2 regions of the Bacillus sp. Brlt_9 genome follow, and region 2 is predicted to be linked to the other one. Evidence: riboswitches for the same ligand, from Rfam matches in the RefSeq annotation. Region 2 holds a riboswitch; the other holds the start of a gene.
The links. Region 2 has a riboswitch for preQ1 ahead of VF726_RS02430 (QueT transporter family protein). Riboswitches for the same ligand answer to the same signal wherever they lie in the genome.
Positions count from the first base shown of each region.

Region 1: it holds a riboswitch for preQ1, as region 2 does, so the genes downstream of both, queC (7-cyano-7-deazaguanine synthase QueC) here and VF726_RS02430 (QueT transporter family protein) in region 2, are expected to answer to the same signal.

Region 1 covers NZ_JAYJLO010000001.1:211,845-228,385, reverse strand. Annotated here, with positions in the region: gene VF726_RS01220 (ABC transporter ATP-binding protein) at 1-241, opposite strand, end outside; gene VF726_RS01215 (GntR family transcriptional regulator) at 238-618, opposite strand; gene nrdF (class 1b ribonucleoside-diphosphate reductase subunit beta) at 835-1,803, opposite strand; gene VF726_RS01205 (ribonucleotide reductase) at 1,897-2,847, opposite strand; partial or broken gene VF726_RS01200 (ribonucleotide reductase N-terminal alpha domain-containing protein) at 3,230-4,357, opposite strand; gene nrdI (class Ib ribonucleoside-diphosphate reductase assembly flavoprotein NrdI) at 4,344-4,703, opposite strand; gene VF726_RS01190 (hypothetical protein) at 5,180-5,497, opposite strand; gene VF726_RS01185 (hypothetical protein) at 5,525-5,719, opposite strand; gene VF726_RS01180 (GNAT family N-acetyltransferase) at 5,965-6,543, shown strand; gene VF726_RS01175 (histidine phosphatase family protein) at 6,579-7,181, opposite strand; gene VF726_RS01170 (hypothetical protein) at 7,270-7,425, opposite strand; gene VF726_RS01165 (YkvS family protein) at 7,691-7,876, shown strand; gene queF (preQ(1) synthase) at 7,932-8,429, opposite strand; gene queE (7-carboxy-7-deazaguanine synthase QueE) at 8,448-9,164, opposite strand; gene queD (6-carboxytetrahydropterin synthase QueD) at 9,157-9,648, opposite strand; gene queC (7-cyano-7-deazaguanine synthase QueC) at 9,648-10,310, opposite strand; PreQ1 riboswitch class I at 10,404-10,447, opposite strand; gene kinB (sporulation sensor histidine kinase KinB) at 10,655-11,863, shown strand; gene VF726_RS01135 (DUF6254 family protein) at 11,875-11,991, opposite strand; gene VF726_RS01130 (DinB family protein) at 12,093-12,626, opposite strand; gene VF726_RS01125 (M3 family oligoendopeptidase) at 12,766-14,460, opposite strand; gene VF726_RS01120 (MarR family winged helix-turn-helix transcriptional regulator) at 14,621-15,067, opposite strand; gene VF726_RS01115 (DUF3149 domain-containing protein) at 15,262-16,541, shown strand, end outside.
Region 2 covers NZ_JAYJLO010000001.1:450,540-467,080, forward strand. Annotated here, with positions in the region: gene VF726_RS02395 (DUF7507 domain-containing protein) at 1-4,496, opposite strand, end outside; gene VF726_RS02400 (GNAT family N-acetyltransferase) at 4,619-5,479, shown strand; gene VF726_RS02405 (cysteine hydrolase family protein) at 5,521-6,081, opposite strand; gene VF726_RS02410 (DUF6123 family protein) at 6,264-6,524, shown strand; gene VF726_RS02415 (DMT family transporter) at 6,527-7,432, opposite strand; gene VF726_RS02420 (reverse transcriptase-like protein) at 7,446-7,832, opposite strand; gene VF726_RS02425 (aldose 1-epimerase family protein) at 7,902-8,774, opposite strand; PreQ1 riboswitch class I at 8,907-8,951, shown strand; gene VF726_RS02430 (QueT transporter family protein) at 8,958-9,443, shown strand; gene VF726_RS02435 (ribonuclease H family protein) at 9,595-10,254, shown strand; gene VF726_RS02440 (zinc-finger domain-containing protein) at 10,267-10,443, shown strand; gene VF726_RS02445 (DUF2564 family protein) at 10,477-10,725, opposite strand; gene cspB (cold shock-like protein CspB) at 10,845-11,042, opposite strand; gene VF726_RS02455 (YqcI/YcgG family protein) at 11,310-12,038, shown strand; gene VF726_RS02460 (LysE family transporter) at 12,177-12,809, shown strand; gene VF726_RS02465 (cytoplasmic protein) at 12,829-13,122, shown strand; gene VF726_RS02470 (sterol desaturase family protein) at 13,198-13,827, shown strand; gene VF726_RS02475 (DUF485 domain-containing protein) at 14,075-14,416, shown strand; gene VF726_RS02480 (solute symporter family protein) at 14,419-15,969, shown strand; gene VF726_RS02485 (aspartate aminotransferase family protein) at 16,150-16,541, shown strand, end outside.

The sequences.
Region 1 (16,541 bases), 240 kb from region 2:
CCGACATAAAAGAAACAATTTCTTTCGTTTCTAATCCGACCTTTTTACCAGCGATTGTAATACTGCCTTCAGAAGGATGTTGCAGACCAGCAATCATTTTCAATAACGTCGTTTTCCCGCTCCCATTATCTCCAACGAGTCCTATAATTTTCCCTTCCGTAATCTCTATGTTTAATTCACGGATCACTGCTTTTAATCCGTATCTCTTCCATAAGTTTTCTATTTTTAATAACTCTGTCATTCGCTCTCCTCCCTCTTCTCATGTAATGAAGAGCGCAGGATTGTAAGAATTTCTTCTTCTGAAAAACCTAAATTGTCCATTCCATCTATAAAAGAATGAAGTAATTCTTTCGCCATCTCTTTTCGCAGCTCCATAATTTTCTCCCCTTCATTCGTTACATATCGTCCCATTCCTCTACGTGTTACAACAACCCTATCCCGTTCTAGCTCTTGAAATGTACGCTGAATCGTATTTGGATTTACTTGTAATTCACTCGCTAATTCACGTACAGAGGGAATTTTATCACCAGGCAATAAATGTCCTGTTACAATTTCTTTTTTTATGTATTCCATTACCTGAATGTAAATTGGTGTATTTGGAGAAAACTCTATTTTCATTTCTTCCCTCCTTTTGTATCGGTGTACTAGTTAAATAATACACTGATACAAAAAGATTGTAAATACCCATTTACTTACAAAAAAGTTCTATCCATTAACCGGATAGAACTTTTTCAACAAAAATCGTTATACAAAAATAATAGTGTTATGTAAACAAAACCATAAAGAAAAGCTGTCTTATCAATGAATAAGACAGCTTTTCTTTATGATTATATATTAAAAATTAAACACGAAGTCATCATCAGATAACTTTTCAACGTTCGTCGCTTTTACGTAACCATTTCCTTTTACAGAGAAGAAATCATGGTTTTTCGTATCTGTACGTAAACCATTTAAAACGATTGGGTTAATTTCTTCTTCTTCAAACTTCGGCTCAAGTCCTAAGTTCATAAGTCCTTTATTCGCATTGTAACGAACGAAACGATTTACATCCTCTACAAGACCGATAGAAGTGTAAATTTCTTCTGTGTATGCCATTTCAATTTCATATAGTTCCATTAATAACTCTTGTGTTTCTTTTTGCACTTCTTGTTGATCTTCTGCAGAAAGTTCTGCGAAGAGTTGTTGTGCTAAAATACCGACGAATACGCCGTGAATTGATTCATCACGAATTATTAAGTTAATAATCTCACCACTTGCCGTTAGTTTTCCTTGACCAGCTAAGTAAAGTGGATAGAAGAAACCACTATAGAATAAGTAACTTTCTAAGAACACACTGGCTACCATTGCCATGTATAATTCTTTTTTCGCTACTTCAGGCTTTAATAAACGACGATAGTAACTCGTGATAATGCCAGCCTTTTTCTCAAGTAAAGGATGATTGTCTACCCATTCAAAAATATCATCGATTTCTTCTTCAGTAGCTAACGTTGTGAAAATATGACTGTAACTCTTCGCATGTACTTCTTCCATAGCTCCCATGAAAGCTAATACACTTTTCGCTTGTAAATTTTCAAGATGAACAAGTACAAGAGGCATCCCTTCGCCGCCTTGTTTCGTATCTAAAAGTGTTAAACCACCTAATACACGCTTATAAGCAATCTGCTCTTCTTTTGATAATTGTGCCCAAGTATTTTTGTCAGAAGACACTGCGATTTCTTCTTCTGTCCAAAACTGAGCGATGTTTTGCTTCCAAAACATTAAACTAAAATCATCTTCTTTTTTGTTCCAGTTTACCGCACGCATTCAATCGCCCCTTCTCTAAATAAACATGAAAAATTGATAACTAAGCATGAGCAGGGTTCAGAAAACCCTGCTCATGATGTCTCACTTTTTATATTAAACGGTACAAGCTACGCACTCTTCAACGCTTAACTTACGTGTTCTCGTATAATAAAGACTCTTTAAGCCTTTTTTATGTGCATAGATGTAGTAACGTGCTAATTCACGTGTTGAAATATCACTATTAACGTAAAGAATTGTACTAATTCCTTGGTCAATATGTTCTTGGATTTCTGCGATTAAATCAATTAATTTAAACTGATTCATATCGTAAGAAGATTTATAGTACCAGAACGTATCTTTTGATAAATACGGCATTGGATAATATGTTGTTGCATTCGCATACGTTCTTGATTCAATTTGACTTACGATCGGCATTACGCTTGAAGTTGCATTTTGAACGTAACTGATAGATTGTGTTGGAGCGATAGCAAGACGGTATGAATTATATAATCCATTCTTCTTCACTTGCTCTTTTAAACTTGTCCAATCTTCTTTTGTCGGAATATGAATTCCTTCAAATAGTTGCTGAACTTTTTCAGTTACTGGGCTGTAATCTGTCGTTTCGTACTTTTCAAAGTATGTGCCATTCGCATAATCAGACTTATCGAAGTCTTTAAATGTTTCGCCTTTTTCTTTAGCGATTTCCATACTTTTCTCAATCGAGTAGTAATTTAACATCATAAAGAATGTACGAGCAAACTCTTTCGCTTCAGCACTTTCATATGCGATTTTGTTTTTTGATAAATATCCGTGTAAGTTCATTGCGCCAAGTCCAACTGAATGAAGCTCATCATTCGCTTTTTTCACAGTTGGTGCATTCGGAATGATCGTCATATCAGAAACAGCTGTTAAAGCTTCCATTCCCGCATGAACGGCTTCACGAATTTCTTTATTCTCCATTACATTTACGATATTTAACGATCCTAAGTTACAGTTAATATCGCGACGAATGATATCATCTGTACCGTAATCATTTATTTCTGAAGTTTCTTGCAACTGGAAGATTTCTGTCTCGAATGTTCAACTGAGTTCGCTACTCCTCAGTCCGTTGCTCAAGCAACTGCTGTATGTCACCATACAGGACAGACTATATCATCACCTGCAGCATTACCTGATTAGGTGCTCCGCTTTTCGAACGCCAATCGCTTGCGCTCTACTCCCATAAGGGATAGTCGTTAGGCTTTTACTTATCTTAATACTTCAGAAAGTCTCTTATTACTTTATGGTGTCCCATCACTCTGCTATACAAAATAATAAGATACATTCTGAACTTTTATATTTTCATTCTAAGATAAGATTTAGCACGGTAGGTTACCTCAAATTTGAGGCTTTCCCCGTTTAACGGAGTTTTCGACTAGCATTTCTACTAGAAGGTGCTACATATTTAACACAAGTTCGACATCTTCACAGTTCCAATATCCTTCAGTGGATGTTGGTTATTTGCATTTGATTTAAACATTAAGTACGGATAACCAGACTCAAGTTGAATCATAGCAATTTTAATAAGCATATCACGTGCACTAATATCTAGCGGCTTCTTCTTCACTTTCGGATTGCTCATTAATTCATCGTACATTTCATCGATATCAATATCATCTAAATGCTTGCCATATTCTTTATACACCGTATAAGGCGCGAAAACATGGAAAGGTTCGTTTTTCTCAGCAAGCTCAAAGAACTTACTTGGAACGATAATTCCGATTGATAGAGACTGAATACGGCTCTTCTCATCGGCATTTATTTTTTTTGTATCAAGGAATTCAATAATATCCCAATGGAAAATGTTTAAGTATACTGCCCCGGCACCTTTTCGTTGGCCAAGTTGATTCGCATATGAAAACGAATCTTCAAGCAATTTCATAACAGGTACTACACCACTTGCTGCGTTTTCGATACCTTTAATTTGCTCACCGCGTGCGCGTAGCTTAGATAAGTTTAAAGCTACTCCTCCGCCGATTTTCGATAATTGCATTGCAGTATTAATGTTAAAGCCGATTGAATTTAAGCTATCATCCATCTCTAACAAGAAACAAGACACCATTTCTCCTCTTCTGCTTCGTCCCGCATTTAAAAAGGTTGGTGTCGCTGGTTGGTAGTTTTGTTTTACAATCATGCTTGCGAAGTGTTTTGCCTTCGCAACATCACCGCGTCCTAAGTATAATGAAACAATTGCTACACGATCTTCATAGCTTTCTAAGTATTGTTTTTGATCATTTGTTTTTAACGCATAATCTTTGTAGAACTTAGATGCTGCCATATAAGATTGGAACTCGAAGTTTTCACCATAAGCGATGTTATATACCTCTTCTACTTCCTCCAAGCTATACTCGTCCAGAACGTTGTAATAGTAATCATGTTCTTTCATATACTCCATTCGCTCTGCCACGCTATTAAAATGAACGGTATTCTCTCTAGCTTCTTCCATAAAGACTTCTAATGCCTCTTTATCTTTATGAAGCTGATAAAAACCGTCCTGCATTTGCGTGATTTCATTATTCAGTTCAATGTGTCGCAATCTCCCGCACCCTTTCCTTAAAATATTCTACATCGTTATTTGTTCCTGATAACTCAAATTTTGATACAATAGGCACTTCATATTTAGCAGAAATTTTGTCAGCACTTGCACCGAACATGTCTCCCCAGTTACGATTGCCGCTTGCAGATACGCCTTTTAATTTTTCATTATTGCGCTCTAAAAATTCTAAAACACGTTCTGGTACATTGCCAAAACCTGTTGTATACGTAATTAAAACAAAGTCTTCATCTATTACTAGATCTTCACCAATTTGAACGGCCGGCATATTTAATTTGTGAATGAAACGCTTCACGTTTCCTGTCATAGAATCATATGCAACTAACATTTCCGACCCTCCCTCTCCAATCTATACTCTCTGTATGTTGTTTCTTGATTTCTCTATATATTGTATTACGTTTCAAAATAAGACACAAGATATATGTATAAATTCTTTCTTTTTTTAACTTTTACTTTTCGACAAGACAGTCGATTTTTTTCAATACAATGACTATGAAACAACATTCTAAAACTCATGTCAATAAAGTGCTTTTCAAAAAAGTTGTCAACGAATTTAACCTTATTTTTAAAAAAGTTACCAATATATTTTGTCATAAAACGGCAAATGCTGGAGGAATATATTTCTCCAGCATCACGCAAAAAAGAACAGACATGAAACGATAATCTGTTCTAAAAAACGATTACATTTATCAATTTTAGTTTATTAAATATTATACATATACTTTCGGTTCGCGTTACATACTAAAAGATAACTATTATAGAAAAAGATTATTATTATGGAAATTCAATTTATTTATGAAAAGATTATTCAGAGTGCTCAATGCGCAAAATATCTTTTACAAATATATGATGTGGATTTTCATCTTTATCAATCATTGTACATACAGGAGCCTCTTCATCAAAGTACACAATCATTCCTTCTACGTACTGATATGTATGTTGAACTTGTACAGTTACTTTAATTTCTACAGCCTCTTCATATGCTCTTTTTATTTTCTGGAGCATTTTTGTTGAACACTTGCGTTTCTCTGGATACATGACCATCCCCATAAACCTATTGCCCGCTCTATCTTTCCACATATAATCCCAATGCGGTAATATGCCTTGTTTAAAATCGCCCATAATTCTCCTCCCCTATAATTCTTCTAGTTACGAACGTGGCGTTTCTGAATATGTATAAATGACCTGTCCGCCGCGCTGTGCATTCCCAATAATATGTTTAAAATCTTCACGACTAACTACAACTTTCCTGAACGTATAAAATACATCTTTCGTCGCAACATACTCCTTTATTTCACCATTTTTCAGCTGATCCAAAATTGCATTTGCTAATTGTTCATCCATGTATTTCACCTCTATGCAATATTTTATTTTATCGTATATTCTATAGGTCAACAACTGTAAAATTATCCAGGTGCTATACCTTCATTTCATTTTCATTATTTCGCAAACGATATCACTTTACTATATGTCCACTAAATATCATATACTAACATAGCTACTTCTCTATATCAATCATTTCGACATTCAATTATGCAAAGTTCCATACCACTATGCTACAATATATAAATAGAACTAGGAGGGATACTATGATTCGGAAAGCAAAAAAGACAGATGCGAAACTGGTAGCACCTTTATTGTATAACGCTCTGCATGAAATTGCTGAAAAAATCACAGGTAGCACAGTTGAGACAGAAGTATTACTAGGACTTGAAACATGGTTCTCAAAAGAGAGAAATCGACTGAGCTATGAAAACTGTTTTGTATATGAGCAAGACGGGGATGCAGTTGGAGTTATTGTCGCTTATCACGGTAGCGAAGCAACAACGCTTGATGCACCAATTGTACATCACTTAAGAGAATTACATAAAGATAAATCAATTACGTTAGAAAAAGAAGCTGAGCTTGATGAATATTACATTGATACATTATCAGTTTCAAGTGCATATGGCGGAAAAGGAATCGGTTCTAAATTAATTGAAGCTGCTGAAATCCATGCAACCGAAAAGGAGCATGAAAAAATCGCATTACTTGTCAATTTAGAAAACAAACGTGCCTATTCACTATACGAAAAACTAGGTTACAAAAAAGACCAAATTGTTATGCTCGTAGGCGAACCTTATGCACATCTCGTAAAACCATTAAACATCAAAATTTCTATATCTTAAAAAGAAAGCACACGATTTATATACATCGTGTGCTTTTATGTTAAATTCGTATTTAATACATTTCCATTCATCGCCTCGTGAAACGTATATGTTGTACATCCCCATGGCTCTCTGTGCAAAATAGGTGCACCAGACCACCCCATCGCTCTCAGTTCCGCACCAATCATTACATTCACATAATTATGACCTATAAGAGCAACACTTCCATGTACGAGAGCGTAACGGTGTAACAAGTAAGCTGCTTGCTTTGCTCTCTCCCTTACTTGCTTATAAGACTCAACATTTTTATGGTAACCAAGTATCCATACTGCTCGTCCGATAAACATCCATACGTTAGGTTTACACTTCAACCATTTTGGAGCATAAAAACTCTTCGGAACTTCAGCTTCCCTAAAAAGAGAATTTTGCATAAAAGATAAAGAATCCACTAATTCAGCTGCTGACTGTACAGCACATCTTTGATCACTCGTTACAATCAATTTTGCTGCTTCAACCGCTTCCTTTGTTTCCATTGGTATAGGTGCTTTTTCTGTTATAGTATGTAAGTCATATCCTTTCATCCATTCATGAAAGGATGTAACCGTCATTGGTTCTATAGTACGATCTAAGCGACCATGACGAATAAAAGAAATCTTCATTCTCTTCACTCTCCATTCATCACTTACGAACTCTATTATGTACTATTTTTACATATCATACCACGCAAAAAAAGAAAGTTATACAGCTTTACATATCCCCGCCACTCTCATACGTGAGCCCAGCATGTACGCCATCCATCCCATCAAAATATGTAGTCGTTTCATGATGACGAATCTTTTTTAAATGTATATAAGAATATAAAAACAAAGTTAACGCTATAACACTCCCCACAAATTCAAACATCATTTTACCGCCTCTAATTTCTCCTACTTTAGTAGGTTATTGTATATTTTTTTATTATACCCCTATATAAAGATGTCTGCATTTAAACCGTTCTTTTTTCTATTAACATGGCGTTCTTGCATATTTTCTTACAAAATGTGAATATTTTTCGAATTTTTACTTTGGAAACATTTACAAACTGGACAATATGGTTCAAAATAAGAGGAAATAAAAAAAAAACCAAAATTATTCTTTTTTGGGAAAACTGTAACAAGGAGAGTTGCTTATGCAGATCGCAGAAACTGGAGATATCATTGAATTTAAAGGTGGAATGCAAGGCCGTGTTCAAAAAGTAAATCAAAACTCCGTTATTGTAGATATAACAATTATGGAAAATTTTAGAGAACTAGATATGGAACCTCTTACAGTTGTAAGTCATAAAAACTATACTGTCATTAATCAAAATGCATAATATAATAGAAAGAAAGGATCTGTATGGCATACAGATCCTTTCTTTCTATTATATATTAACGATTATCAATTGTTTCTGGATATAAATCATGGTTCATCATGCGGTAGTCTGCCATTTGTTCATACTTCGTTCCTGGGCGACCGTAGTTGCAGTAAGGATCAATTGAAATCCCTCCACGTGGTGTGAATTTCCCCCATACCTCAATGTAACGTGGATCCATTAATTTAATTAAGTCATTCATAATAACGTTCATGCAATCTTCGTGGAAGTCACCGTGATTGCGGAAACTAAATAAATATAGCTTTAAAGACTTACTCTCTACCATTCTTTGTTCTGGAATGTAGCTAATATAAATTGTTGCAAAATCTGGTTGGCCTGTTTTCGGACATAAGCTTGTAAATTCAGGACAATTGAATTTAACAAAATAATCACGGTTTGGATGATTGTTATCAAATACCTCTAAAATTTCTGGGCTATATTCAAATAAATATTTTGTATTTTGATTTCCTAATAATGTTACATCTTTTAAATCTTCATCTAATCTTCCTGCCATTTTAAACATCCCTTCTCATTATACTCCGCGTTTATTTCCCCATACTAACGCATGAAGCTGCGGCAATACTTTTGCATTATTCATTTCTTTACAGTTAACCGCTTTTTCAATAAGCCACTCATACTTATCTAATAGCTTTTTAATCAACATTGCATCATCCACAGTTTTTGTATCATCATTCCCTACTTGTAAGAAGAATGGTACATCTGGATAACGTTCATGCATCTTAACTGCATACTCGAAGTCATAATCGTCAAATACTACTACCTTTAAACTAATATCTTTTCCTGCTAGTTTCTGAATTACATCATCTAACTTCTGAAAATCAGTATTCATTGCCGAGCTTGGTGGTTTTGGAGAAATCGTTATCTCATCAATTTGAAGTAACCAATCTTGCCATTTACTCCCTTGCGTTTCGATTGCCGTTCGCATTCCATTCTCTTTTAATATAGAAAGGAGAAACTCAATATTTTTCAGCAATGCCGGATTTCCACCTGAAATCGTAACATGAGAAAAATTTTCTCCACCAATTTCTACAAGCTCATTCCAAACGTCCTCTGCTGTCATCTGTCTAATTTGATCTTTAGCCGATCCATCCCACGTAAAAGCAGAATCACACCAAGCACAGCTATAATCACAGCCAGCTGTACGGATAAACATCGTCTTTTGTCCTACAACCATTCCTTCACCTTGAATAGTCGGACCAAATATTTCTAAGACAGGGATTTTACTCATCGAGCATCCACTCCCGTCTTACTTCCGCATAACTAGTTGGCGTCTCGAAAAGACGAACAAATTCAACACGAGCTCCTTTATATTCGTTCTCACGATTATCTTTTATTAATGCTTCTGCCATCTTCTCGTAAATCCAAACGACCATATTTTCAGCAGTCGTATTCATCGCTGGTAACGTTTCGTTTAAATAACGATGGTCTAAATAAATTTCTATTTCATTCTTCCAAATTTCTTTTATATCTCCAAAGTCAATCGCAAGACCTATCTCATTTACATATCCACTAATCCCAAATACAACTTTATATGTGTGACCGTGTAAGTTTTTACATTTCCCTTCATAACAGTGTAAATGGTGTGCTGCATCAAATGTAAATTCCTTGCTGACCATTACTCTTTTATTATGATATTTAAGCTGTTTACGCTGAATATCCTTGTCCATTTTTTGCAAATTTTCTACGATGCGAAATCCAAAGAAATTATCCATTAGTTACTCGCTCCTTCGCGTTCTTGTAGGTACGTATCTAATCCTGCTTTACGAAGTTGACATGCTGGACATTCACCGCAACCATCACCAATGATTCCGTTATAACATGTTAATGTTTTTTCTCTAACAAACTCAAATGCACCAAGTTTATCAGATAATTTCCATGTCTCCGCTTTATCAATCCACATAAGTGGTGTATGAATGACAAACGGATAATCCATAGATAAATTTAATGTAACGTTTAATGATTTCACAAATACGTCACGGCAATCTGGATAACCACTAAAATCAGTTTCACATACGCCCGTTACAATATGACGTGCTCCCACTTGTTTTGCTAATACAGCAGCAAATGATAAGAATAGTAAATTTCGTCCATCTACAAACGTCGATGGCAATTCACCTTCTTCATGTGTAATCTCCATATCCGTTCTCGTTAACGCATTTGGAGCAAGTTGATTTAATAGACTCATATCTAGCACCGTATGTTTAATTCCTAGCTCATTTGCAATTTCCGCCGCACAATCAATTTCTAACTTATGACGTTGATTGTAATTAAACGTTACAGCTTCAACTTCTGCAAACTGCTCTATTGCCCAAAATAAACATGTCGTACTATCTTGTCCTCCACTAAAAACAACAACTGCCTTTTCTTTTTTCATTTCACTCATTCTCCTTCTCTACTACGAATAAGAAGAAAGAACGTTCTTGAACTGTCACAATAAAAAAACAAAACAATACCTAAAGATATTGTTGTTTCCATAGTTTTTTATAGAGGGAGTTCGCGAACCTCTCCCGCGCATTGCACGGAATTCCTTCTTTCATTGACAAAGCTTATTGTAACATATTGTATACTACCAGAAAAAATTTCTGATTTTTCCGCTATTTCTCATTTCATTTCTTTCATTTTATAGTATGATTAATTTAATATGAGAAGAGAGGAGGCATCCCACTGAAATCCTTTATTATTTATCTCTTTTTAAATATATTATTCATCCTTGTTACAATGCTCGTATACCATTTATTTTGGAATCAAAAAGGGAAACGCTCTCCTAAATTAAATTCAGCTATATTTATTGTATTATGTTGCCTCGTTACTATACTATGTATCACTTTCGCAGCAAAAACAGATTATGGATTTCAATTTGATATGCGTCATATCGTATTAGTTGTCGGTACATTAACCGGAGGTCCTATTGCCGGTGGATCAATATTAGTGGTATTAAATATATACCGCTTCTTATTAGGAGGAATAGGTGTTTTCCCATCGCTTATCGGTTCTATCCTTCTATTTATTGTTCTACTATTTACATACAAATTTTTCAATCGAACTTCTAATCGTATAAAAATAATACTTGCTATTATCTACAGTCTCACATACGGATTTAGTTGGATACCTTTCTTCCTTTCAAAGGTTACAAATAAGGCTGATTATATACCACATATTATTGTGTATGAGTTATGTACGATACTTGGTACCATCCTTATTTTATATTTATTACACATATTACAAACTCAAGTTCGTCTACAAAACGAACTTATGAATGCTGAAAAATTTCATTTAATTGGTGAAATGGCAGCATCCATCTCTCATGAAATTCGCAACCCATTAACTTCAACGAAAGGATTTTTACAACTTTTACAATCAGATACATGCACTGAGCAAGAGCGAAAATTATATATCGACATAGCCATCAACGGAATCGAACAAGCAAACCACGTTCTTACAGATTATTTAACCTTTGCAAAACCAAGTATTGAAAAAGAACAAAGATTACAGTTAGAAGAAGAACTATTACATGCATTATCGCTAATTACACCGCTTGCTAATTTAGCAAATGTGCGTACTCATTATATAAAGCAAAGTACTTCTTTTTTTATCGCGGGAGAAAAACAAAAACTAAATCAATGCTTGTTAAATATTTTAAAAAACTGCATTGAGGCCATGCCAAAAGGCGGTGATCTTTATTTCACATTAGTTCCTGATCATAAGCATATTCAATTATATATAAAAGATACAGGAGTTGGCATGGATCAAGAACAAGTAAAACGCCTTGGATCCCCTTTCTACTCAACAAAAGACAAAGGGACTGGTCTTGGAATGATGGTCGTATTCAGCGTTGTGCAAGCTATGAATGGAAAAATTGATATTATAAGTGAAAAAGGTACCGGTACAACCTTCTTATTAACTTTTCCACTCATACAAAAAACGTGATGAGTATTTCATCACGTTTTTTCTGTTCCTTCAACCAATTCAGCAAAAGCTTTCACTTTTCCATGTGGTTTTTGATTTTCTTTACGTGCTTTCCACGCGCGCTCTTCTTCTTTCTTTTTCTTGGACATACTTTTCAACTCCTTCTTTTCTTTCTCCATGTAGTATTCCAAAATAAGAAAGAAAACTATGCACGTATCAAAAAAAGAAGTGGTCTCCCACTTCCTTCTGATTATCGTTGCAAAATTGCGTGTTTCGCCTCTTTTAACTGCGTAAGATGTCTTTGTTCATGCAAATCAAGAAATTGAACCCACTGATACAAATTCAAATCATTAAAAATAGGATGCTTTAATCCATTTTCAAATAGATCTTTTTCATCTATCACACTATGAAGCGCGTGTAATAGTTCTTGTCGTGAATGTTCTAGTAATTGGATTCCTTGCTGTTTTTTCATTAACGTTTCTGTTGGTTGCATTTGCTGAGGAGCTTCTCGTTTATATGTGCGATCAAGCGTAAGTTGGAGGTCTTTAAATGGAGTCGTGTTTCTTTCATTTTTTTGTAAAGCATATACAAGGGCAGACGTCACTGATTGTTCAACTAAATGCAAGTGATGCAAAATTTGAATAATACTCCATTTATCACGGCGTGGCTTTACATTCACTTCTGTATCATTTAACATTTCAATTTCTGATAATAGCGTGCTTCGAGTAGACTGTAATGAGTTCACCAAACTTTCTAAACTCACATCCATATTAGATTGAAGCATACTTCTTTCCCCCCTTTTTGTTGGTGAAAAGAGGTGCTCCATATTAGAAACACCTCTTTAGTATTCTGAATTTTCTTTTATTATCTCATCATTTTCGCTTTATGTCGATGTTAAACATGTGAAAAAAAGCGCATGTTTTTTACAATTTTGTGTCGTCAATTGCATGTAGCCACGCTTCAATTTCTGTAATAACACTTTTCACACAACCTTCAGCAAATGGAGATGTTAAATTTGCAATTTCTACTAATTCTAAGAATGATTTACTTCCACCTTGTTGGCATAGATTCACATAATCTTCCCAAGCCTCTTGTCTATTATCTCTTGCACGTTTCCAAAATTGCAGTGCGCAAATTTGTGCTAACGTGTAATCGATATAGTAGAACGGCGAGCTATAAATATGCCCTTGACGTTGCCAGAATCCACCGCGCTCTAAATAATCATTATCTTCATAATCACGATGCGGCAAATACTTTTTCTCTATATTACGCCATGCTGTCTTACGCTCTTCTGGTGATGCTTCAGGATTTTCATATACATAATGTTGATACTCATCAACAGATACACCATACGGTAAAAACAGAAGTGCTGAACTTAAGTGAGAGAAGTAATATTTATCTGCATCTTCTTCAAAGAATAGCTTCATCCATGGCCATGTGAAGAATTCCATACTCATAGAGTGGATTTCACACGCTTCATATGTTGGCCAATTGTATTCTGGAATTTCAAATTTACGACTTTCGTACACTTGGAAAGCATGGCCCGCTTCATGTGTTAATACGTCAATATCGCCAGATGTTCCGTTAAAGTTTGAGAAAATAAACGGTGCTTTATAATTCTCAATATATGTACAATATCCACCGCCAGCTTTTCCTTTTTTCGCAACTAAATCTAATAAATCATTATCTAACATGAAATTGAAAAATTCATCTGTTTCAGCCGATAACTCTTTATACATCGTTTTCCCATGATTAACAATCCAATCCGCATCTCCTTTTGGAGTTGGGTTACCTGTAGGGAATTCAAAGTTTTCGTCGTAATACGCTAACTTCTCTACACCGATGCGTGCTTGTTGTCGTTTTCTTAATTCCGTCGTAACAGGAACGATATAATCTAGCACTTGCTGACGATAATTCGCCACCATTTCCGCATTATAATCTGTGCGGTACATTCGTGCATATCCAAGTTCAACAAAGTTTTTGAAACCTAAAGATTTTGCGATTTTCGTTCTTACTTTAACAAGCTCGTCATAAATACGATCTAACTCTTCCTCATTCTCAGCTAAAAATCCGTAATATGCTTCACTTGCTGCTTTACGTTCACTTCTTTCTTTCCCTTGCATAAATGGAATAAGCTGCGATAATGTTCTTTCTTCTCCTGCAAAGTCAATTTTTGCAGATGCTAATAACTGCGTATATTGTGAAGACAATTTATTCTCTAATTGTAAATCTTTCACGACTTCATCAGAATATGTTTTTAAATCACACTCCGCAAGAGCAAATAATTGCTTCCCATAATACGCTTCTAATTCTTCACGGAATGGCGAATGAATTAACGCATTATAATACTTTGTACCATATCCTTGTACAACTGGAGAGTATTCATCAAAGAAATCTTGCTCTTCCTTATAAAAAGCATCTGTCGTATCAACAGAATGGCGAATGTAACAAAGATTCCCCATTGTACCGAAGTCATTGCGAATTTCGTTAATTGAATTGATGACTTGTTTTTGTTCTTCTACAGTTTTTGCGTTATCAAACTTCTCTAAAGCAACCGTAAACTTCTCTTTTAATTCTTCAATATTTGGCCGTTTATATTCATAGTCTTTAAATGACATGAACGAGCCTCCTCTCCATTATGTGCATCCTTACTATTATTCAATGCTTACTTACAAATCTCCTCTTATTCTTCAGCAAAATACGGCATATACTGTCATCATTACATGTAAACAAAAAAGCTTTGGATTTCTTTATCCAAAGCTCCTTTGGAACATATTATTACCTTTCATACTTTCCAATCTTTTTTAATAGATCAAGTAATTCATCCTTTTCCTCTTTCGTTAACATTTCAAACGACTGATGTATAACTTGCTCATGCCCTGGAAAAATAGAAGCAATAAAGTTCTCTCCAGACTCAGTTAATTGTGCATAAATAACACGTCTGTCATTCGGGCACGGAATTCTCTTTACTAGTCCCTTTTTCTCCAGCTTATCTACAACGTATGTAATGCTGCCACTAGCGATTAAAATACGCTCACCAATTTGCTGAAGTGGTTGACCACCTTTATGATATAGCAGTTCTAATACAGCAAATTCTGTTGGATTTAACCCGTTACTTTGTATAGATTTATTTGTAGTATCCATAACAGAACGATGTACACGAGATAATGCAATAAATACTTTTAGAGATTGAGAAATATCTTCTCGTTCATTATTTGATGTCATACAACTTTCAACCCTTCACTTAAATTCTCAGTAATAAAAAGAAAAAATAGTTTAATACTTCATGTAATTTCCGAATGAGTATTCACTCATTCATTTCCTCTCCCCAAATATATTATGAATGATTCTTGAATAAAAACATGACAATTTTAACATAGTTTATATATAATGATAATAAAAAAGAAGGAGTACCAAATTTGAAAGTCAAATTCCACAGCATAGTTCTATATATAGTGCTTGTTATCCTACCAACGATAGGGATTGGTGCTACATTTTATTCCTATCATTCGTATAAAATGAAGCAGGAAAACAAACTATCTGCTCACACGGTTCTCTTTTTATATAGAGACTATTTAGATCATCACCTTGGTGAAGCAATTTCTGCATTAGAAATGCTCTCAAAGGTCGTAGGAACCGAGACTGGAAATATAAATGGTGTGAAACAAATTGTACATGAGACAGATGGAAACGATGCACGTTTTTCTGGGTTATATTATGCTACACCAGAAGGCATCATTACAATCGCATCCGAAGGCGACCGACCACCTGTTGATGTCTCAGATCGCAAATATATTCAAGACGCATTACAAACGAAGAAAACAACTGTATCATCAGTCATTACAGATCGTGTTCTTGGACATCAAGCTATTATGATTGCTTCTCCCATCTTCAATAAACAGAAGGAACTATCAGGCTTATTGTTAGCAAGTTTACGCTTTGACTACATTTCATCATCTTTAAATGCCATTAAGCCGCAATACCATTTTGAAGTAACTGATAAACATGATGTAGTTTTTCTAACTGATGATAATAACGAAACAAGTGATGCGCATTCTAATATGCTTACTACCCCACTTCAAAGATTAAATTGGAAGGTCTCTGTTTCTCCATTACCTATCCATCAAAAAACTTTATACCAGTGGGTTGCAATAGAGTGTATAGCTACTTTATTTTTAATGTCTATTTTATTTTTACTGGCTCAATATATGTTGTTAAAACGGCAAACTAAACTAGAAAGACAACAAAATGAACTACAAAAAATTGAATTAGTTGGAACTTTTGCAGCTAGTACAGCCCACGAAATCCGTAACCCTCTTACCGGAATTAAAGGGCTCGTCGCTCTATTAAAAGAGAAATATAAAGATGAACAAGATCAGTTCTATTTTTCCATCATCGAACAAGAAATAGAACGGATTAATGAAATTGTAAGTGAATTTCTTATTCTTGGAAAGCCAACTGCTATCATTGAACAAACATATGATGTGAGAAACATTCTAAATGAGGTAGCATTAATTATTCAATCTGAGGCGAATCTACATAACATTGTATTCCATTTACATTTGCCAGACCACCCTGTTCATATCCGCTGTTCAAAAGACCATATGAAACAAGTGGTTTTAAACATTACAAAAAATGCAATTGAAGCCATGACCTCTAGTGACACACTAACTATTTCCGTGACAAACAATGAAACACA
Region 2 (16,541 bases):
TTCGGATTCGGGATGGAATTTACTTGCACTTGGAACGAAATTATCGTATTTGCATTCGGATTTATTGGATCAATTGCTATTCCATTCGCTGGATTTACATTAGGCAGTATATTCCCATTTACTGTTACACTATTTGGAATAAAAGATGTACCGCTTGGAATTGCATCGGTAAACACTATATTTGATGCAAGTGTGTTTCCGTTATTCGTTAAAGTAGTCGTGTACGTAATGATATCATTTACGTTCGCAAACTGCTTATCTGCAGATTTTACAGAGGTAATCGTAGCGTTATTAATAGTTGTCTGTACGGTGTTGGAGGCAACCATCTGCATTATAGCTGGTTTAGATGGGTCATATGTGTATTGGAAAGTAGTGCCGGATTGATTTGTAAGCGGATTTGCACTAGGAATAGTTGGTACAAAAACCTGGAATGCAACAGTACGTGATGAATTCGCTCCAATTGTACCAATTAAAATGCCGTTAGCAGGATTTGCATTAGCTATAGGGACACCGTTAATCGTTACAGTATTAGGAAGGAAAATGGTACCAGCTGGAATGATATCTGTAAACGTTACATTAGAGGCAGGGATATTGCCGTTATTCGTTAAAATCGTTGCATACGTTATGATGTCGCCAACATCAGCAAAGTTTGTGCTTGTTAGTTTCGTAGCAACTATATTAGCAGTATTAATTTGTGTAGCTACGATATTGCTAATAGCGTTCCTAACAACAGCAGGTAAATTTGGATCTGCAATAAAGCTATATTGAAGTGCAGCACTGTTTTGAACTGGATTAGGTGAAGGTAAACTATTTGCACTAATTTGGAAAACAATTGTTGTAATGCCGCCAGCGGGAATCGTACCAACTTGAAGACCAACACTTGGATCCGCACCTAGCTGTAAAGCACCGCCTATAAAAATACTATTTGGTACAAGTGTCGTACCAGGAGGGAGTATATCGGTAACGACTACGTTATTTGCTGGAGTATTTCCAGGGTTAGCTAGGGCAATTGTATATGTGATTGGTTGCCCAACATCGGCGATAGTTAAATCTACATCCTTGAAAATAATTACATTTGCTAAGTTGATTTGTGTACTTACAGTGTTACTTAAAGATGTTTCTATAGTTGGTGGATCTCCTGGATTTAGAATAAAGCTATACTGTGTACTAGATGAATTTATTGTTGGATTTTGCGCTGGTAAAGAGGTGACAGTTACTTGATAAGAGACAGTAAGTGAGCCGTTAGCAGGAATAGAAGGTAACGGAACACCGACATTTGGATCGGCGTTATTTTGGAGTGCACCATTAATAAGGAAAGTGTTTGGGATAAAGGTAGTACCGTCTGGATTCGTATCAACAAAAGTAGGACCATCAGCGGAAACACTTCCTGCATTCGCCAAAGTAACGGTATAAGTTAATATATCCCCTACGGTAGCGAACGCTCGATCCACTGCTTTGGTTGAAATGACATTTGCATCGTTTACTTGAGTAAATGTAGTGGTTGAAGTAGTGTTCTTATTTATAGGTGAAGCATTTGGATCCACGATAAAGTTATAGAGAATTGAAGCGCTATTTGAAATAGGATTTGGATTTGGGATGTTAGTTATTAATACTTGGAATGAAGCAGAAATTGTAGTATTCGCATTGATGCTACCGATATTGATGCTAGCTGGTGTAACACCTGGCTGAGCAACATTGTTAACTATAACACTGTCTGGCACAAAGGCAGTACCATTCGCAATTGAATCGGATAGTACTACATTGTTCGCCGAAACATTTCCATCGTTTGTAAGAGAAAAGGTATAAGTTAATACATCTCCAACTTCCGCAAATGTTTTATCTACAGACTTAGTAGCTTGAATGTTTGCTAGTCTAATTGTTGATGTAACAGAATTAGAATTTGCTGTTTTTGAAGTTGGTGGCAGACTTGCGTTTACAGTATATAGATAAGAAGCGAAAGCATTATTAATGATAGGATTTTGGGCGGTAATATTGATAACTGTTACTTGGAAAGAAAGAGTAAAAGTAGCTCCGCCAGGAATTGTTCCGATAGGTAAAGCAACGAGAGAATCTACATTTTGCAAAACTCCGTTTAGTGTTACAGTACCAGGAGTCAATATCGTTCCATTTGGAAGTGGATCCGTTAGTTGTACGTTAGTTGCAGCTGTATTTCCACTGTTTGTAATAAGAATTGTATAACTGATTGTTTCGCCAACTGTAGCAAATGGTTTATTTGTTGATTTTGTTAATGTTACATTCGCATTGTTAATTTGAGTGGAAACGAGATTCGAAGAAATGTTTTTCGTAACGGGTGATTGGCTAGGGTTGACGGTATATTGATAAGAAGCGCTTGAACCATTAGATACGACATTCGACGCTGGAATTGTATTTACTACTACTTGAAATGAAACATTTTTTGTTGTACCAGTTGGAATAGATCCTATATTCACACCAGTGGCGGGATTTGCTCCAACTTGTGTCGTACCGTCAATTGTTAGACTGTTTAGAACGAATGTTGTTCCAGTAGGAATGACATCTGTAAAAATAACATTGTTTGCATTCGTATTACCTGTACTTGTAAAGGAAACAGTGTACGTTAGCGTATCACCAATATCTGCAAAAATTTTATCTACTGCTTTCGTCATTGTTACAGTAGCATTATTCACTTGAGTGGAGACAATATTCGTCGTATCAGTCCCGCTTACTGCAGGCTGATTTGGTACAGGAATATATTGATATGTTGTTGTACCACTATTTAATATTGGATTTGTTTGGGGAATAGAAGGAACGAATACTTGAAATGAAACAGTAGTCGTAGAATTAGCAGCAATAGATCCAATTGCTATACCATTAGCTGGATTTGAGCCTGCTTGCGTAACCCCGTTAACAGTTACACTTCCTGGAATGAAAGTAGTCCCGCTAGGAATCGGATCTGTATATAAAACGTTCGTTGCGGCGATATTTCCTATATTAGCTAAGGCAATACTGTAAGTTAACGTTTCGCCAATATCAGTAAAGATTTTGTTAACTGATTTTGTTCCATTAATATCTGCGAGGTTAATTTGTGTTCCTGCAGAGTTGCTTGTTGCAAGACCGTTAAAAGTCGTTCCACCGGCTATTGGTGTATATTGAAATGTAATGTTCGCAGTGTTAGAAATCGGATTTTGATTTGGAAGAGAAACGACAGTTGCTTGGAAAGTTACTGTACGAGAAGCGCTGTTATTAATTGTTCCAAGAGATATACCCGCAGCCGGATTTGCATTTGTTTGTGGTATGTTATCTACCGTTACAGTGCCAGGTATAAAGGAAGTGCCGTTAGGAAGACTATCTATAAAAATAACGTTATTGGCGGGAAGAAGTCCGGTATTAGGGATCGTAACGGTATAAGTGAGGACGTCTCCAATTGCAGCGACACTTTTATTCACGCTTTTCGTTGCTTGTATGTTAGGTGAATTTATATTAATTTGTAATCCGACTGTATTTAACATATACGCGTCTCCGTTAGTTGTTAAACGGATTGCAGCGGATACTTGGGAATTTGTTAAATAAGGAGAAATATCAATAGAAGTAATGTCCCAGCCTTGCCTTCCTGCCGAGATATTTGTACTTGTAGAAGCACTTTGATTCCGTGTTCCAAATGTCCCAGTTGTATCTAAATTTCCGGCAGCATTATTCACTTGAGAACCGAAGAAATTATTTACAGCATTATTTGGCCCGGATAAAGCATTTAATGAACTGAAATTTGGTCCAAATAATGCTTGATCCCCAGTTAAATCAGCATCTCCTTCAGTAGAACTTAAAAATAACCTCCCACTTACAGGTCCTCCTGAAGGTGTTAAAAATCCTGAAACAGATACATCGGCACTACCAGTTTCCGCAGAAACACGGTTACCAGCTACATAAATGGTTAAGTTCCTTGCAGGCAAGGTCCCGTTTTGATAAGCAACGATAAGTGTCCATCCAGCTGAATTAATTGTTCCATTAGAAGCATCTATAGGATCTACAAGTCCAGGGACAGAGCCGGCTGTATAAGAGCCAGCCCCTCCGGCTTGAATGAGCGATGTTACATCTGCGGATCGTGTATAGAATCCAAATGTGACAGATCCAGAAACGAATGTTTGATTAGAGGCTGTAACACTTGAAGGGGTAATCGAGTATGTTGACACAGGTGTTGTAAAAGAAATAGGATTTCCTAATACACTCGTAATATTTTGATCACGAGATAAGTAGTTTCCTCCCCAAACGAGTTCTGCGTAAAGAATAGTACTACCAGCAGGGATATTTAAAAGGGCGGTAGAACTATTTTGTGTATAGTTTAACGTTGTACCAGCAGGAAAAGTAGGTACTTGTAAAGCGGTATTCGTAGTTGCGAATGCACCAATTGCCCCGATTGTACCAGCACGGTTTTGATTACTAATTTTACTTAAGCCTAAAGTATTCCCTGTAATTGCGAGTGCGCCGTTAGTGGTGGTAGAAAATCGATTCGTAATGGGCATGTTGTCACCTCATTTACAATATAGTCTTGGTCAAAATAGGATATGTATGTGACAAATAAAGGGAAACATGTACAGGTTGATTCGGAAAGAATGATTTAAGAGTCTAGATAAAGAGATGGAGAATGATTGACTTGGAAATGAGAGTGGAGCGTCTTAGAAAAGAAAGTATAAATGATATTGTTTCATTATCTTCTTATATTGGCTGGGATTATAACGGAGAAGAAATTGAGACTATTTTTGACTCAGGTATTGTATACGGTGTGTGGAGTGGGAGGAAGGAACTTATTGCTAGCGCAGCAATTATATTATATGGGGAGGAATTAGCGTCTATCGGAATGGTGATTGTGCATCCGAATTATAAGGGAAGTGGGATTGGAAAGGTGATAACAAATTCATGCATTATGACTGTATCAGCTCAAACTCCAATAATGCTTATTGCTACGGACGAGGGAAAACTTTTATATGAAAAATTAGGATTTAGAACAGTAAGCTATGTTTCTAAATACATATGTAACTCGTACAATGTGAATGATTATTGTATAGGAAATGAAGATTATATAATGAATTATAAAGAGTATGATTTAGAAGAAATAATAAAATTAGATGAATATGCGTTTGGAACAAATAGAGAAGAGTTTTTAACGAAAAGAATTATGCAAAGTGAACAGTGTATCGTTGTAAAGGATAAGGAACAAAATGCATTAGGATATGGTTTGAGTGTACAAACACCCGAAAATAAAATAATAGGTCCAGTCGTTGCTAAAAATGATGAGATGGCAATGAGAATTGTACATGATTTAGCAAGAGGACATCATGGTAAAGTAAGAATTGATGTACCAGAGGGGAAAAAAGATTTTCTAAATCAATTAGAGGCTGTTGGCTTTCAAAAGGTTAATACACCACCAATTATGATGAGAAATAGTGATCAATTATTAAAACGGAATAATGAGCTATATAGCATTGCAGCGCAAATTTTTGGATGAAAAAAGAATCCTTTTCACGTAAGGATTCTTTTTTAGGTAATTTAATCACGATATTGGTCGTGAGTTGGTTGAAAGAGGTCTTCCTCGATATCTCTTACCATAGAAAAATGATCGACGTTATAATGCCCATGTAAAGTTTTATTATGATGACTAATAATTTGCTCTGCAGACAATACGTTAGAATCAGTGGTTGAATGACCATTTTTAATTAATGTAACATCAAAGCCTTGTACAGTGGCTGTTCTAACGGCGGTGTCGATGCAATGTTCTGTTTTACAGCCGCCTATAACAATATGATTGATTTTTTCTTCTTTTAAAAGTTCAAGTAACGAAGTACCGTAAAATGAATTTGTGGCTGCTTTATTAATAAGGATTGCAGACTGAGGTACTTTAATTTGATTATGTACTTCAAATCCTTCTCCGCTACCAGAAGCAACATCGATATCTCTTACGAAAACAATAAGGGCATTGGAATCTATTGCTTTCTGCAGGGCTGTATTTAGTGTCGATAATAGCTCGGTTTTACGAAACACCTCATTTTCTTGCTCATTTCCATCAATTAATTCTTGTTGCGCATCGATAATTAATAGTGCTTGTTTCATCGTGTCTCCCCTTTAATATGAAATAAGTTCCACTGTACATATTCCTTTATATTGTTAGGAAATCCTCCATTTCAAGCGAAGTAGACGATTGATTTACAAAGTTGTCAAAGAAATTTCATTCTCATAGCGTGTAAAAACATGTATGATAGGAGATGGAGAATTTTTGAGTAGGTGGGAATAACATGCAAACAGTAGAAGATTATCTTTCATTCTTACATACGAAAGGATTTAAACTATCAGAGGAAGCACAAGGGTTTATTATGTTCGGACAAGGGTATACAGGTGCATCTGATGGAATTGTGAACGCGGCAATAGAAGCGACAATTAAACATCAATTTCAGTTTGATGGCAGTTATTTTGTTGCGTTATTAGAACGATTGAAAGAAGAAGAGATTACAGATAAAAAAAGCGCTAAGGCTTTTATGCGGAAGTTACAAGCGTAACTTCACGCAGCCTGCGCTTCTTTTTTTGTTTTGGAAGGTAATTCAACAAAAACCATGCCTAGGAAAATACATAGGCATCCGATAATAGCAGAAATAGAAAGTTGTTCGTTTGCAACGAGAACGCCTGTTAAGGCAGCAAAAACGGGTTCCATTGCGAAAATAATGGCTACTCTCGTTGGAGACGTATGTTTTTGCGCTGATGTTTGAATGAAAAAAGCAATGGATGTCGCGAATAGGGAAGTTAGAAAGAGAGCAAATAAAAAGGAAGAATTCGTCCATAGTGCTACTGAAAATAATTTTTCCCAATCTTCAAACAAAAAGGCGCAAATAGAAGAAAATATACCGACAGCTAATACTTGCGATGTGCTTAACAATAAAGGTGATATTTTTTTAGAGAAGAAGCCGTTAACGAGAATATGAGCAGCGAAAGCAACTGCGCAACCGAGAACGAGTATATCTCCAATGTTTAATTGAAATGAATCACCAGCTGTTAATAAGTATAAACCTGCCGTTGCTACAGCAATGCCCATTACGATAAAAATAGTAGCTTTTTGTTTTAAAAAGATAAAAGACAAAATGGGCACCATAACGATACTAAGCCCTGTTAAGAATCCTGCTTTTGAAGAGGTTGTATAAAGTAAGCCGAATGTTTGTAATACATAGCCAACACATAAAAAGAATCCAACGATTAATCCGGCAAGACTACTCTGTTTTATATCTTGTTTTGAAGTTTTTTTTGCGAAAATCATTTGAACGAACAATAAAATAGTTCCGGCGAATAAAAAGCGAATACCATTAAAAGTAAATGGGCCAACGAAAGACATAGCATTTTGAACGACAACAAACGTAGCTCCCCAAATAAAAGAGACAAATAATAAAGCTAGAGGAGCAATCCAATCTTTTTTCACACTCATACCCCCGTTAATTTTGTAAGATAGCCTTTCTAGCTAACTCATCAGCAACTTTATTTTGACTACTTGGAATCCACTTAATAAAAAAGAGATCGAAACTTTTTATGTACTGCAGTGCTTCTTCTAATAGTGGCGCAAACATTTTATTTTTTGCGTATTCTTTTTCAACAGCTCGCTCAACAAGTTGCGAATCTGTACGAAAAGAGACAATGTTATAATTATGCTCCGTGCAATATTTTAATGCCGCAAGTAAAGCGTGGTATTCTGCTTCATGATTGGACATTGTCCCAAGGGGTAATGATAATTGTACAGCTGGTTGAACCCCTTTAATAAATACTCCCGCACCAGAAGGACCAGGATTTCCTTTTGATGCACCATCAATATATACTTCAATCAAAATGAGAAACCTCCAAATGATAAGATGATCCCCTACTTATATGTTTCTTTGAAGTAGGGGATAGAGTAATTAGCCGATTGTAATGCTATAACGACATGTAAATGTTTCATTCGTTTGTAAAGATTGAATTCCTTTTTTTTCCTTGAAATCTTTTGCTGGAGTTACTTCATCGGCAATTCCGTACCAAGGTTCAATACATAAGAAAGGTGCATTTTCGCCTGGTGTCCATACGCCGACAAATGGGAAGCCATCAAATTCTACTTTTACAAATTTATTATGTTTATGAGAACGAATAGAGATTTCATCCGTATTCATATTTTCAAAAATAAGTGCATCATTTTTGAATAAATCGTATGTAAGTGGTAATTCATTCGTATTTTCAGCGATTAATTGTTTTTTGCTTGAAAGGTAAGGACCTTCTAATACGCTAGTTTCTAAGCGTTCAGAACCATTAAAGGATAAATGATAATCTGTAAATGATTCGCCCTCTAATAACGGGAAGTTGAAACCAGGATGTGCTCCGATTGAGAAGAACATCTCTTTTGAAGCAGGATTAGTTACTTCATATGTTACATGAACGATTTGTCCGTCTAGCTCATAAGAAACAAGTAATTCGAATTCGTATGGGTATTTTTTTAATGTTTCTTCATTACTAGTAACAATATAAGTGATTTTCGTTTCACTTTGTTCTTTCACAGAGAATGTAAGGTCACGAGCAAAGCCGTGTTGTGTTAAAGAATATGGTTTACCATCTACGTAGTATGTATTATCTACTAATCGACCGACAATTGGGAATAAAATTGGTGCGCGGCGCCCCCAATAAGTAGAATCGCCTTGCCATAAGTATTCAGTGTTATCTTCTTTTAAGCGAACGCTTTGTAATTCTGCACCTTTGTCAGAAATGGAAACGATCACTTTTTCATTTTGAATTGTTGCTGTCATGAAGTGAAACCTCCTAAAACTTTCATATGTTTTATTATACGTTGTCTAAAAGAAAAAAGGTAGTTAATGATAGGAATCTATTGACGAAAGAGTGTGTATTGCGTAGAATATAATCTTGTTGCTTAAAAAACGAATAACGTGGTTCGAAACCATCCCACGTAAAAAAACTAAGGAGATTTTGTCATGAATATTAGAACTTTAGTCGGTAATGGTATTTTAGCGGCATTATATATTGCTGTTTCTATGCTTATTCAGCCATTTGGCTTTACGAATGTACAGTTTCGTATTTCAGAGATGTTTAATCATCTTGTTGTATTTAATAAGAAAGCAATTTACGGAATTGTATTAGGTGTATTTTTAACGAATCTCTTTTTCTCACCAATGATCGCTTACGATTTAGTATTTGGAGTAGGGCAATCTATTCTTGCATTAGTTGCAACGATTATTTCTATGCGATTTATTAAAGGTGTTTGGGCTCGTATGATTTTTAATACAGTTATTTTTACAATTACTATGTTTATGATTGCAATTGAACTTCATCTTGCATTTGATTTACCGTTTATGTTGACTTGGTTAACATGTGCAATCGGTGAATTTGTTGTCATGGCGATTGGTATGCCTGTAATGTACTGGATTAATAAGCGAGTACAATTTGAAAGATTTATGTAATAGATGAAAGAGCTATTCCTAAAAGGATAGCTCTTTTTGTATGTAATCACATTGAATATAATGCTGTGACTATTGATAAAATATAATAAAATAAAGTGAGGCTTTCATTAGCTGGCTACATATAAGAAGTCTTATATAAGGGGAATCTAGTATGAAATATAAAATTCATTGGTTGTATAAAACGAAGCGTGGTTTGCAGACGGAATTAACGACAGATTATATGAACATAGAAGATGTACTACAATTTGCAGATGATTTTGAGAAAACAGGAAGAGTGAAAGAACTATCATTTTATGATGAAATGGATGCAGAATGGTCATTAAAAGAAATGAAAAAGCTGAGTAAACAAGTGGAGGAAGAGCTACAAGAAATACTCATTTATTTTGATGGTGGTTATGATGTACAGACGAAAGAAGCTGGAGTAGGTATATGTGTATACTATAAAAAAGGAAATATAAAATACCGAATTCGCCGTAATGCATATATAGAAGGTATATATGATAATAATGAAGCGGAATATGCATCATTACTATACGGAATGAATATACTCGAGGAATTAGCAATTAAGTATGAAGCAGTTACGCTTCGCGGTGATTCTCAAGTTGTACTGCAGCAATTGGCTGGAGAATGGCCTTGTTATGATGAGCATTTAAATCATTACTTAGATCAAATTGAACAAAAAGCGAAGCAAATGAAATTAAAACTTGTATGTGAGCCGATATCTAGAAAACAAAATAAAGAAGCGCATCAATTAGCTACGCAAGCATTAGAAGGAACAGTCATTGATAGTCATAAAGAAATAACCGAATAGAGAGGTGCAAAGGTGGATAAAAAGCAACTCATTACAGAGGTAAATGACTTATTAGAAACGTATTGTGAAGGGTGTTTTTTGCGAGAACATAATCGAAAGACAAATAGTAAGTATTATGCTCATTCCTTTTGTATTAGGCAATGTACAGTTGGAGAAACGTTGAAAAAGTATGGAGAACAGTTGTCATGAAAAAACATCCAGAGAAAATTCTCTGGATGTTTTTTAGTGTCTAGCTTCGTTTAGTTGATGCTCGCATTTGCTTAATTTTTTTTCCTCATTCATTAAAAAGGGCTCATCTAAATCTGTTGCCACAGACTTCATAATTTCAAGCTGGGAGCGAGCGGCTTCTACAGCAGTAGTAGCATGCTCTAATGTATCTGGATCCATTGAAATTGTCGCTGATCCTACCATTTTTTGTGCTGTTTCTACACGGAATTTTACTTCTTCAAAATCATTTACTTCTGATCCCATTGTTAATTCCTCCTTTATATATTGCGCATTTCACATAGTTTTTGCTCTGGAAAACGGAAATATACAAAGGAATAACAAAGGAGGTTACCAAGTTAGGTAACCTCCTGTCATATGTTGGATTAAAGTTTTACTACGTTAGCAGCTTGAGGTCCGCGGTTTCCTTCAGTGATATCGAAAGATACTTCTTGACCTTCTTCTAAAGCTTTGTAGCCGTCGCCTTGAATAGCAGAGAAATGTACGAATACATCGTCAGCGCCTTCCATTTCGATAAATCCAAAACCTTTTTCGTTGTTAAACCATTTTACTTTTCCTTGCATGTTACAATTCCTCCTAAAAACATTTGCTTTTTTCATTTAGTGAAATTCATTTGAAAAGATAATATAAACTAAAAATGCTATAATCTTGAATATTCTGCTAAATGATTAATTTAAATATACACGAATTGGTAGAATTTAGTCAAGTAAGCGATTTTATTTTTTTGTATTTTTAAATAATTTTTCAGCCGAATTTATAAATAGGTATAGGACAGGCCGAGTATGTAATATTCTTAATTGAATGCTATACATAATGAGGTGAAAGAATGAATGAATGAGTCTTATTTATTAGATAATGAAGGAATGAGAACGAGAACGGACATACCGAATTGGGTTACAAAAGAATTTCAAAATTTTTCGAGTGTTGTGCTAGAACCAACTTTCCCGTGTTATTTCGGCTTAACAGCTTTGAAAAAGAATGAACTTCGTTATTCCTTCCTCTCTCATAATGATTGGAGTCATTTGCCACATACAATGTTATCTTTTTTAGAATTAATGAAAGAGCGCCCAATTGTAAGAAGAGGATTTTTCCTCTTTGTGGAACCGGAATGTGAGGAACACTCACTGGAATATTATCGGGATTACTTTTGGAAAGTACTACAATATTTACATGAAAACGATGATCAAACATGGCCGAAGCAAATTCCTGAAGACCCAGACCATTACTTATGGGAATTTTCATTTGGTGGTGAACCGATATTCGCATTTGGAAATGCGCCAGCTTATAAACAACGGAAAACGAGACATTTAGGAAATTCTCTCGTTATTGGGTTTCAACCACGTACCATCTTTGATGGATTAGAAGGGGATCGTCCTAAAGGAGCATATTCAAGACAAACGGTCCGCGAGCGGGTTGAAAAGTGGGATCAGCTGCCGAAGCATCCTAACATTAGTCATTATGGCGATCCGGATCATCGCGAATGGAAACAATATTTCATAGGAGACGATGTAGAGCCGATAAAAGGAAAATGTCCTTTTCTTCATAAGTTAGAAAAGTAAGAGCCATCATCTAGATGGCTCTTTTGCATATTTTGGATAAAAAAGGGTATTTTAATAGTAAATATTTTGATGAAAGCTAGTCTATTTTTAATCATTACATCATTACTTAATAGTAAAGGAAGTAGAAAGGATAGAGCGATGTTTGGAGCGATTATACAACAAATTGTATTAGGTATTTCATTAGCTGCACCAGTAGGCCCGATTAATATTGAAATGTTAAAACGAGGAATTGAACGAGGTTTTTGGCATGCGTGGGTTGTTGGAATTGGTGGAATGACTGCAGATATTTTGTTTATGCTTCTCATCTATTTCGGTTTATCTTCTGTGTTTATGTATACATATGTACAAGCTTTTATGTATTGTACAGGGTTTTTCTTATTATTTTATTTAGGATTTCAAAGTGTAAAACAAGGAATTTCCCACTCGAATATGGAATATAAAAAAGAAGAGGTAGGTGGGCTGAAACAATCGTTTATGGCAGGTTTTTTAATTGCGATATCCAATCCATTAAATCTTGTTTTTTGGTTTGGTATATACGGAAGTACACTTAGCTCATTGCTTACGAAGGTAACGAAACAAGAAGCCTTTTTGTACAGCCTTTGTATTATCGTTGGTATTATTTTGTGGAATTTAAATATCGCTTTTTCTGTCCATTTTGGCAGAACATTATTAAAGCAAAAAGCATTAGGCTATATAACAGCCGGAGCCGGTATTATTTTAGTAGGATATTCTATCCATTTTGCATACAAAGCTTTACAGTTGTTCACATAAGATTGAAGGGGAGATTTTTATGTATCGAACCACTATTGACGGAAAAGAAATTATTATTACGTTAGCACCAAAAATCCGAAAAGAAATTACCGATAGAAATCCACTATATGAAGCGGTATTTCATAATGCAGCAAGATTACTACAAACAAAGCAACCGACGTTTGCGGTAAATAATGAAATATTTGGGCTTATTATTGGAGAGGTTCAAAGAGGAGAAGTAACAGTATTTGCGGTGGAACATATTATTCCGAAGCAAAATATATTTGGATCGAACAATTTTTTCTCGACAATAGAGCAGCAGGCAAATTTGTAAAGTGAATAGAATAGAATAAAAGAAATAGTCGTAACGATAAGTTGCGGCTGTTTTTTTGGAAAAGGAGGAAGGAAGATGAAGAGAGTGGGGAAAGAGTTCTTTTTACAACATGATATCGTTATTATGTATAGTATTCTATTAGTTTTCATCATTATTTTAAAAATGCAATTTTTCACATGGATCGGTATGTTAGCGTGTTTGTTTGGGATTGTTTTTTATACACTTAACGAATATATGACACACCGGTTTTTATTTCACTTAAAACCACCTAAAAACGTATTTTTATTAAAAATGTTAAGAAGATTACATTATGATCATCACGTATATCCAGATGATTTAAAACTTTTATTTTTACCTGTATGGTTTAGTATACCGAGCTTTACTATATATTTACTTATATCATACGCTATAACAAAAAGCATTACTATTACACTTTCATTCGGAATCGGAATGATTATTATGCTTCTCGTTTATGAATGGAAACATTATATTGCACATAAGCCAATTCGTCCCGTTACTAAGTTTGGGCGATGGCTAAAAAAACAGCACATATTACACCATTATAAAAATGAAAAGTTTTGGTTCGGTGTTTCAAATCCGGTATTCGATTTCCTATTTGGAACGCTTAAAGATGGAAAAAATGTTGAATTAAGCGAAACAGCTCGTAATTTAGAAAAAGAGAAAAAAACAGAAGTGGTGCGTTAAGCACTACTTTTTTATTTTGTTATAACGAGTATGAAAGCTTGGCTGATGCGGAAGTGAAGTACGCAAATTTTATGCTGAAAAAGTATATTAAAAACTTAGGGGAAATTGCCGAAAAATGTCTATCGAAAAATCTTTGCAGGAATGTATGGATTGTCTAAAATGAAAATAAGTTTCTGAATATTTATAAAATTTAGTCTTTAGGCATGCAAGGGGGAATTGTATTTTTAGTAAGAGAGGGGATTAGAGAATGAAACGAGATGAAACGTCAGCACGTAAGTTGCAAAATGAGGTGAATTATACAGAGGTTGTTCAGTCAGAAGAATTTCAATTGCTATTAAATACGAAAAAGAAGTTCATCGTTCCAATGAGTATTTTCTTTTTAAGCTTTTTTATTGCGTTACCTATTTTAACATCGTATTCAAAGGTACTCAATACACCAGCATTCGGTGATGTTACGTGGGCATGGGTGTTTGCATTTGCTCAATTTATTATGACGTGGTCATTATGTATGATTTACAGTAAAAAAGCGGAATCCTTTGATAAAATCTCACAAAACATTCTGCAAGACATGCAAAAAGGGAGGGGCTGACTTTGAATATAACCGCTTTTGCACTATTTTTAATCATCGTACTTGGTACACTCGTCATAACTTATTTTGCATCGAAGAAAACGAAAAATGCAAGTGAGTTTTATACGGCTGGAGGGGGATTAACTGGTTGGCAAAATGGTCTGGCCATTGCGGGAGATTATATGTCTGCTGCGTCCTTTCTTGGTATAGCTGGGGCGATCGCGTTAACTGGGTTTGATGGATTCTTTTATAGCATCGGTTTCTTAGTTGCTTACTTAGTTGTATTATACTTAGTTGCAGAGCCGCTTCGAAATTTAGGAAAGTACACATTAGCAGATATGATTGCGGCGCGTTTTGATGCGAAAAAAGTTCGCGGAGTTGCAGCGCTTAATACGATGACGATTTCGATTTTTTATATGATTGCACAATTAGTTGGGGCTGGTGCACTTATTAAATTATTATTAGGGATTGAATATACGACATCTGTTTTAATCGTTGGTACATTAATGACAGTGTACGTTATTTTTGGCGGAATGACTGCGACGAGTTGGGTACAAATTGTTAAGGCTGTATTACTTATGGCTGGTACATTTATTATTTCTGTTATCGTTTTCGCAAAATTTAATTTTAGTGTGACTGAAATGTTCGCGCAAATGAAGACAGCTACACCGTTAAAAGATTCGTTTTTAAATCCAGGAGTAAAGTATAAAGATGGCCTTGATACGCTATCTTTAAATTTAGGACTAGTTCTTGGTACAGCTGGATTACCACATATTCTTGTACGCTTCTTTACAGTGCGTGATGCAAAAACAGCACGTCAATCTGTTGTATACGCGACGTGGTTAATTGGTGCATTTTATATTATGACAATTTTCTTAGGATTTGGAGCAGCGGCATTTGTAGGGAATGAAGCAATTATTAAAGCAAATCCTGCTGGTAATATGGCAGCACCTTTATTAGCGAAAGCGTTGGGCGGAGATTTCTTATTTGCTTTCGTATCAGCAATTGCTTTTGCAACGATTTTAGCTGTAGTGGCAGGTCTTGTATTAACAGCAGCATCCGCATTCGCACATGATTTTTATAATGAAATTATCCGCAAGGGGAAATCAACGGAAAAAGAGCAAGTGTCAATGGCTCGCTATGCGTCTATTGGAGTAGCGGTATTATCCATTATACTAGCGTTATTTGCTCAAACATTGAACGTAGCATTTTTAGTTTCATTAGCATTTGCAGTTGCAGCGAGTGCAAACTTGCCGGTTATATTATTCACAATATATTGGAAGCGCTTCAATACGACAGGTGCCATTTCGGGTATGGTTGTTGGTCTTGTATCAGCCATTGTTCTCGTAGCGTTAAGTCCAAATGTCTGGAACCCTGTAGCTGGAAAAGCTATATTTGTTGGAGAAGCGCTATTCCCATATACGACACCTGGAATTATTTCCATTCCGCTTGGATTCCTTGCAGCATATTTAGGAACTGTTTTATCTAGTAAGAAAGAAGATGCAGCGAAGTTTGATGAAATTCTTGTGAAATCTAATACTGGTCATGGTATTAGTGATGCATCATCCCATTAAAAAGAGAGGAGCTTTTCGAAATATAAGAAAAGCTCTTTTTTTCTTGTAAATATTACTTTATTGTAAGTAGGATTTTGTCTTAATTTTGTGGAATGAAAATAAGCAGGGAGAAAATTAAACCATCATGGCACCAGCGCAGCTTTTGTGAAAAATAAGTTGTTATGGAAGGTGGAAGAAATGATGAAAACGAAACAGACTGATGAATTATTAGCAAAAGATGAGCAATATGTTTGGCACGGAATGCGTCCCTTTAGTCCAAATAGTACAATGGTAGGGGCAAAAGCAGAAGGGTGCTGGGTTGAAGATATACAAGGAAAAAGATATTTAGATGGTATGAGCGGTCTTTGGTGTGTGAATAGTGGATACGGCAGAAAAGAGCTCGCAGAGGCGGCTTATAAGCAATTACAAACATTATCATACTTTCCGATGTCACAATCGCATGAACCGGCTATAAAGCTTGCAGAAAAATTAAATGAGTGGCTTGGAGGAGAGTATGTTATTTTCTTCTCTAATAGTGGTTCGGAAGCGAACGAAACAGCTTTTAAAATAGCAAGGCAATACTATGCTCAAAA